Regions from separate parts of the Streptomyces sp. NPDC048718 genome, predicted to be linked through region 1. Evidence: predicted binding sites of a transcription regulator. Region 1 holds the regulator's gene; the other holds the start of a gene.
What was found. Region 1 encodes HrcA, which represses chaperone genes, less so after heat shock. Its sites were predicted from a motif close to TTNGCACTCNGNNNNNCNGAGTGCNAA; they were not measured.
Positions count from the first base shown of each region.

Region 2: groL (chaperonin GroEL) is a predicted target of HrcA. The motif match lies at 2,135-2,161, and genes of this name have one in related genera.

Region 1 is NZ_JBICVG010000005.1:479,243-483,199, reverse strand. It holds gene dnaJ (molecular chaperone DnaJ) at 1-922, opposite strand, end outside; gene hrcA (heat-inducible transcriptional repressor HrcA) at 923-1,942, opposite strand; gene ACGFRB_RS12745 (MBL fold metallo-hydrolase) at 2,099-2,821, shown strand; gene ACGFRB_RS12740 (DUF3097 domain-containing protein) at 2,832-3,635, shown strand.
Region 2 is NZ_JBICVG010000001.1:145,300-149,256, forward strand. It holds gene thrC (threonine synthase) at 1-652, shown strand, start outside; gene ACGFRB_RS00710 (MoaD/ThiS family protein) at 774-1,052, shown strand; gene ACGFRB_RS00715 (cold-shock protein) at 1,532-1,735, shown strand; gene groL (chaperonin GroEL) at 2,328-3,950, shown strand.

The sequences.
Region 1 (3,957 bases):
GGACCGACTGGCCGGACTGGGTGCCGGGCCGGATGTCGATCTCCTCGACACCGTCAAGCGTCGTCAGCGGCACCTTGGTGCCGAGCGCGCCCGCCGTCATCGGGATGGTCACCGTGCAGTGCAGGTCGTCGCCGCGCCGCTGGAAGACCTCGTGCGGAAGCTCGTGGATCTCGACGTACAGGTCGCCGGCGGGGCCGCCGCCGGGGCCGACCTCGCCCTCGCCCGCGAGCTGGATACGGGTGCCGTTGTCGACACCGGCGGGGATCTTGACCGTGAGGGTACGGCGCGAGCGCACCCGGCCGTCGCCCGCGCACTCGGGGCACGGGGTCGGGACGACGGTGCCGAAGCCCTGACACTGCGGACACGGGCGCGAGGTCATGACCTGGCCCAGGAAGGACCGGGTGACCTGGGAGACCTCACCGCGGCCGCGGCACATGTCACAGGTCTGCGCCGAGGTCCCGGGGGCGGCACCCTCGCCGGAGCACGTGGTGCAGACCACGGCCGTGTCGACCTGGATGTCCTTGGTGGTGCCGAAGGCCGCCTCGTCGAGGGTGATCTCCAGGCGGATCATCGCGTCCTGGCCGCGCCGGGTACGCGAACGCGGGCCGCGCTGGGACGCCGTACCGAAGAAGGCGTCCATGATGTCCGAGAAGTTCCCGAAGCCGCCCGCGCCGAAGCCGCCGGCACCACCGGCGCCGCCGGAGGCGGACAGGGGGTCGCCGCCGAGGTCGTAGACCTGCTTCTTCTGCGGGTCGGAGAGCACCTCGTAAGCGGCGTTGATCTCCTTGAACCGCTCCTGGGTCTTCGGGTCCGGGTTCACGTCCGGGTGGAGCTCACGGGCGAGGCGGCGGAAGGCCTTCTTGATCTCGTCCTGTGAAGCGTCGCGGCGCACGCCGAGTACGGCGTAGTAGTCCGTGGCCACTTACGACTCCGCCAGGATCTGTCCGACGTAACGTGCCACTGCGCGTACCGCTCCCATCGTTCCGGGGTAGTCCATGCGGGTCGGTCCGACCACGCCGAGTTTGGCGACTGCCTCGCCGCCCGAACCGTAGCCGACCGAGACGACGGATGTGGACGTGAGTCCCTCATGGGCGTTCTCGTGCCCGATCCGTACGGTCATGCCCGATTCCTGGGCCTCGCCGAGCAGCTTGAGGAGCACGACTTGCTCCTCCAGAGCTTCAAGGACGGGCCTGATCGTCAGGGGGAAATCGTGCCCGAAGCGGGTCAGATTGGCGGTGCCGCCGATCATGAGCCGTTCCTCGCGCTGTTCGACGAGGGTTTCGAGCAGGGTGGCGAGGACCGTCGAGACGGTACCTCGGTCCTCCATGTCCTCGAAGGATTCCGGCAGATCCTGCACCAGCTGCGGCACGTCGGCGAAACGGCGGCCGACGACCCGGCTGTTGAGCCGGGCCCGCAGATCGGCGAGGGAGTTCTCGCCGAACGGCGCGGGACAGTCGACGACCCGCTGCTCGACCCGGCCGGTGTCCGTGATGAGCACGAGCATGAGCCGGGCGGGCGCCAGCGAGAGCAGTTCCACATGCCGCACCGTCGAACGGGTCAGCGAAGGGTACTGCACGACGGCGACCTGCCGGGTCAGCTGCGCGAGCAGCCGGACCGTGCGGGCGACGACGTCGTCGAGGTCGACGGCGCCGTCGAGGAAGTTGTGGATCGCCCGCCGCTCGGGGGTCGACAGCGGCTTGACGCCGGCCAGACGGTCGACGAAGAGGCGATAGCCCTTGTCGGTGGGGATGCGGCCGGCGCTGGTGTGCGGCTGGGCGATGAAGCCCTCGTCCTCCAGGACCGCCATGTCGTTGCGGACGGTGGCGGGGGACACGCCGAGCTTGTGACGCTCGGTGAGCGCCTTGGAGCCGACCGGCTCCTCCGTCCCGACGTAGTCCTGGACGATCGCGCGCAGCACTTCGAGTCTGCGTTCACTGAGCATCGCGCGCACCTCCAGCTGTCGTTCCGGTTCCGCTTGCCCCGCTTTTGGCACTCAACCTGTTCGAGTGCCAGGAATCCACCCGCAAGTGTAAGGCGGCGGACGTCGCTCCTGGCAAGGAGGCGGGCTGGGCACCCTTCGAACAGTTAGCGTCCCACCATGGATATCGACTGGGACGGGCACGGCTGGGAAGGGCTCGGCGAGGGGGTCGGGCGGCGCCGGCTGCCTGGCTGGGACGCCACGGTGGGCCTGGTGACGGGGCGGGACGGGGTCCTGCTGTACGACACCGGCTCGACGCTCGCCGAGGGAGCCGAGCTGCGGGAGCAGGTGAGCTCTCTCACGGGTGGGCGGAGCGTGACACATGTCGCACTCGGTCATCCACACTTCGACCACGTGTTCGGCACGGCGGCCTTTCCGGGGGCCGAGGTCTACGGGGCGGCGGGCCTGGCCGCGCTGCTGCGCCGGGAGGCGGCCGAGCTGCGGACGGACGCGGTACGGCACGGGGTGGACGCGGGGGCCGCCGCCGAGGCCGCGGCGGCGCTGGTCGCACCGGGGCACGAGGTCGCGGGGGAACTGGTACTCGACCTGGGCGGCCGGCGGGTGGTCCTCGCGAACGCGGGGCCCGGCCACTCGGGCCACGACCTGGCCATGCTGGTGCCCGGCACCCCGGCGGTGGTCTTCTGCGGCGACCTGGTCGAGGAGTCCGGCGAACCGCAGGCCGGACCGGACGCGCTGCCCGCCCGCTGGCCGGCCGCCGTCGACCGGCTGCTGGAGCTGGGCGGCGAGGACGCGCGGTACGTGCCGGGGCACGGGGCAGTGGTGGACGCCGCGTTCGTACGACGCCAGCGCGCGGAACTGGCACGGCGCGCCGCGGTGTCGTAGCGTCCCCGGAATGCGCAGCTACCAGCCCGATCTGACGCCCCCTTGGAAGCGCTCGGCGCCCGTGCCGGAGGTTTCGGCGGAGCGCGATCTGGTCGTCGAGGAGGCCGGAACGGGATTCTGCGGGGCGGTGATCCGCTGCGAGGCGGGCACGGTGACCCTGGAGGACCGGTTCGGCAAGCACCGGGTCTTCCCGATGGAGCCGCGCGGCTTCCTCATCGACGGCCGGCCCGTCACCCTGGTCCGCCCGACCGGCCCCGCACCGACCCGGCCCACCCGCACCGCGTCGGGCTCGGTCGCGGTCCGGGGCACCCGGGCGCGGATCGCCCGGGCGGGCCGCATCTACGTCGAGGGCCGCCACGACGCCGAGCTGGTGGAACGGGTCTGGGGCGACGACCTGCGCATCGAGGGCGTCGTCGTGGAGTACCTGGAGGGCGTCGACGACCTCCCGTCCCTCGTCGCCGACTTCGCCCCGGCCCCGGACGCGCGCCTCGGCGTCCTGGTCGACCACCTGGTCCCGGGCTCCAAGGAGTCCCGCATCGCGGCCCAGGTCACCTCCCCGGACGTCCTGGTCGTCGGCCACCCGTACATCGACGTCTGGGAGGCCGTGAAGCCGTCCTCGGTGGGCATCCCCGCCTGGCCGGCGGTCCCGCGAGGCCAGGACTGGAAGACGGGCGTCTGCCACGCCCTGAACTGGCCGGCCAACACGGGCGCGGCCTGGCAGCACATCCTCTCCCGCGTGCACTCCTACAAGGACCTGGAGCCGGCGCTGCTGGGCAGGGTGGAGGAACTGATCGACTTCGTGACGGCCCCGTAGTCCTCAGCCGAAGACCGCCCCCACTTTCCCTTCCCCGCCCCCTCCCCACCCCCTCCACCACCCCCCACCCACCGGCGCGGCCCCACCCACCCCACTCAAGCGGGAGGGGTGCGGGGCGGTGCGCCACGACGCGGACGGGAGCGGGGGCCGGGGAGGGGGTGGTGTTCGGAACGTAAAGCGTGATTTGTGGCGCGGAAAAAGAACGCTTCACGCACTACAAAGGGCTCCGCGCCGTAAATCATGCAGTGCAGAACACGAGCCCCCGGACCGGCCCCCGCGCACCCACCACAACCCCAGCGCACCGCACCAGCACCCCGAACGC
Region 2 (3,957 bases), on a different contig from region 1:
GCTCGGCGAGGGCTGGGGCTTCGTCAACGTCAACCTCCGCCCGTACTACGGCGAAGGGTCCAAGACCCTGGCGTACGAGATCTGCGAGCAGCTCGGCTGGGTGATCCCGGACCAGCTCGTCATCCCGATCGCGTCCGGCTCGCAGCTCACGAAGATCGACAAGGGGCTGCGGGAGCTGATCGCCCTCGGGCTCGTCGAGGACAAGCCGTACAAGATCTTCGGCGCCCAGGCCGAGGGCTGCTCCCCGGTCTCCGCCGCCTTCAAGGCAGGGCACGACGTGGTCCGCCCGCAAAAGCCGGACACCATCGCCAAGTCCCTGGCCATCGGCAACCCGGCCGACGGCCCCTACGTCCTCGACATCGCCCGCCGCACCGGCGGCGCCGTGGAGGACGTGAACGACGAGCAGATCGTCGACGCGATCCGGCTGCTCGCCCGTACCGAGGGCATCTTCGCCGAGACGGCGGGAGGCGTAACCCTGGGCGTGGCACGGAAGTTGGTGGAGAGCGGGCTCATCGATCCGAGCCTGACGACCGTCGTCCTCAACACCGGGGACGGTCTGAAGACCCTGGACGCGGTGGCCGACGGCTCACAGGCGACCGCGACCATCCGCCCGAGCCTCGACGCCTTCCGCGCCGCCGGACTGGCGCACTGAGCGTCCCGGCTTCCGCCGCCGTCTCCCGCCGCCGTCTCCCGCCGCCGTCTCCCGTCTTCTTCCCCTCCCCCTCCCTCTTCGTCCTCTCTTCTTCCGCCTTCTTCGAAAGGTTCGTGAACCCATGGCCGTGAACGTCCGCATCCCCACCATCCTCCGCACCTACACCGGCGGGCAGTCCGAGGTCCCGGCGGAGGGCGCGACCCTCGCCGAGGTCATCGCGGACCTGGAGAAGAACCACACCGGCATCGCCGCCCGCGTCCTCGACGACCAGGGCAAGCTGCGCCGCTTCGTCAACGTGTACGTGAACGACGACGACGTCCGCTTCGAGCAGGGCCTGGAGACGGTGACGCCGGACGGCGCCGGCGTCTCGATCATCCCGGCGGTCGCCGGCGGCTGCTGAGCCGGGCTTTCCTCCGCCGGGCTGCCTCTCGGGCGGTTCCGGCGGGGGATTCGTCAATGTGGCTCGTATGCCCCTTCGGCCCCTTCCGCCTCACCACGCGCAATACGGAATTACCCCTTCCGCAAGAAGAAGCGGAAGGGGTAATTCTGCATGGTTGAGCGCGATAGAGTTGGGGAAGCCCCCTCCGCCGCCCATGCCAGACGCATATGAGAATGCGGCGACTCGCGACAAGATACGGTCAATAAGGCCAGGGCTTCTGCACCTTGTGCACGGTTTTGACGGGCCCGATTTGCCCGGTAATTCGGCGTATTCGCCCCGATTCCCCATTCAGGTGCGCCCAGAATTCTCGTCCGACTGACCTGTTGCAGAGGGCAGTTGGGCAGATACATTCAGCGGCGGTCGACGCGTTCCGGCGCAGGGTCTGACCCGGGTCCGCGAAGTGCGGCCCCGCGCAAGGGCCAGTAATAGGGGAGTTAGGCATGGCTCAGGGCACCGTCAAGTGGTTCAACGCGGAGAAGGGCTACGGCTTCATCGCGGTCGACGGCGGAGCGGATGTTTTCGTCCACTACAGCGCGATCCAGATGGATGGCTACCGCTCCCTCGAAGAGGGCCAGCGGGTCGAGTTCGAGATCTCGCAGGGCCAGAAGGGTCCGCAGGCGGACATGGTCAAGCTCGCCGTCTGAGCGCGGCGCGATCGGCCACCGACGCATTTTTGTCGAGGGGCCCGCATCCCGGATCCGGGACGCGGGCCCCTCGCGCGTGTGCGGGCGGGCGCGGATGCGCGGGTGCGCGAGCGGAGGCGTATGGGTGCGCGGGCGGCGTGTGTTCCGCGCGGGTACGCGGGCGTGTTCCGCGCGGGTACGCGCGCCCGCGCCGCACCCGGGTGTGTGCGGGTGGGTGACGTACTCGGCGGGCAGGTCACGGCAGGCCCGCGCGGGTCCCGGTCGGGTCCCGGTCGGGGTGCGACTGAGGGTCCGCCAGGGGCCCGCCGGGGGGCCCGCCGGAGGTCTGCCGAGGGTCTGTTCGGGGGCCCGCCGGAGGCCGCCGGAGGTGACCGCGAAGCTACCGATCGTCGAGAGTCGCTTGCACTCGCATGGGTCGAGTGCTAATCATTGGCGTTAGCACTCTGAAGGTGAGAGTGCTACGAGGATCGGGCAGACGAGGCCGCCGAACCGCGTGGGGCAAGGAACCACGGGGCATGCGCCGGCCGTCCGTCGCGGGCGTCGGCGCGGTCCTGGAGCGTTATCCACCCCATGTCCGGGAGGACCACTTCACATGGCCAAGATCATCGCGTTCGACGAGGAGGCCCGGCGCGGTCTCGAGCGCGGCATGAACCAGCTCGCTGACGCCGTCAAGGTCACCCTCGGCCCGAAGGGCCGCAACGTCGTCCTCGAGAAGAAGTGGGGCGCCCCCACGATCACCAACGATGGTGTCTCCATCGCCAAGGAGATCGAGCTCGAGGACCCGTACGAGAAGATCGGCGCCGAGCTGGTCAAGGAAGTCGCCAAGAAGACGGACGACGTCGCCGGCGACGGTACGACCACCGCCACCGTTCTCGCCCAGGCTCTGGTCCGCGAGGGCCTGCGCAACGTGGCCGCGGGTGCCAACCCGATGGCCCTGAAGCGCGGCATCGAGAAGGCCGTCGAGGCCGTCTCCGGTGCGCTGCTCGACCAGGCGAAGGAGGTCGAGACGAAGGAGCAGATCGCCTCCACCGCCTCCATCTCCGCCGCCGACACCCAGATCGGCGAGCTCATCGCCGAGGCCATGGACAAGGTCGGCAAGGAAGGCGTCATCACCGTCGAGGAGTCCCAGACCTTCGGTCTGGAGCTGGAGCTCACCGAGGGTATGCGCTTCGACAAGGGCTACATCTCGGCGTACTTCGCGACCGACATGGAGCGCATGGAGGCCGCGCTCGAGGACCCGTACATCCTCATCGTCAACTCCAAGATCTCCTCGGTGAAGGACCTGCTCCCGCTCCTGGAGAAGGTCATGCAGTCGGGCAAGCCGCTGCTGATCATCGCCGAGGACGTCGAGGGCGAGGCCCTGTCGACCCTGGTCGTCAACAAGATCCGCGGCACCTTCAAGTCCGTCGCCGTCAAGGCCCCGGGCTTCGGCGACCGCCGCAAGGCGATGCTGAACGACATCGCCATCCTTACCGGCGGCACGGTCATCTCCGAGGAGGTCGGCCTCAAGCTGGAGAACGCCGGCCTGGACCTGCTGGGCCGCGCCCGCAAGGTCGTCATCACCAAGGACGAGACCACCATCGTCGACGGTGCCGGTGACAGCGAGCAGGTCGCGGGTCGCGTCAACCAGATCCGCGCCGAGATCGAGAACAGCGACTCGGACTACGACCGCGAGAAGCTCCAGGAGCGCCTGGCGAAGCTCGCCGGTGGCGTCGCCGTCATCAAGGCCGGTGCCGCGACCGAGGTCGAGCTCAAGGAGCGCAAGCACCGCATCGAGGACGCCGTTCGCAACGCGAAGGCGGCCGTCGAGGAGGGCATCGTCGCCGGTGGTGGCGTGGCGCTGCTGCAGGCCGGTTCGGTCTTCGAGAAGCTGGAGCTGGACGGCGACGAGGCCACCGGTGCCGAGATCGTCCGCAAGGCCCTGGCCGCCCCGCTGACCCAGATCTCCGTGAACGCCGGCCTTGAGGGTGGCGTCGTGGTGGAGAAGGTCCGCAACCTGCCCGTCGGTCACGGCCTGAACGCCGCGACCGGTGAGTACGTCGACATGATCGCCGAGGGCATCATCGACCCGGCCAAGGTGACCCGTTCCGCTCTGCAGAACGCGGCCTCCATCGCGGCCCTGTTCCTCACCACCGAGGCCGTCATCGCCGACAAGCCGGAGAAGGCGTCCGCGCCGGCCGGCGGCGGCATGCCGGGCGGTGACATGGACTTCTGATCCTGAC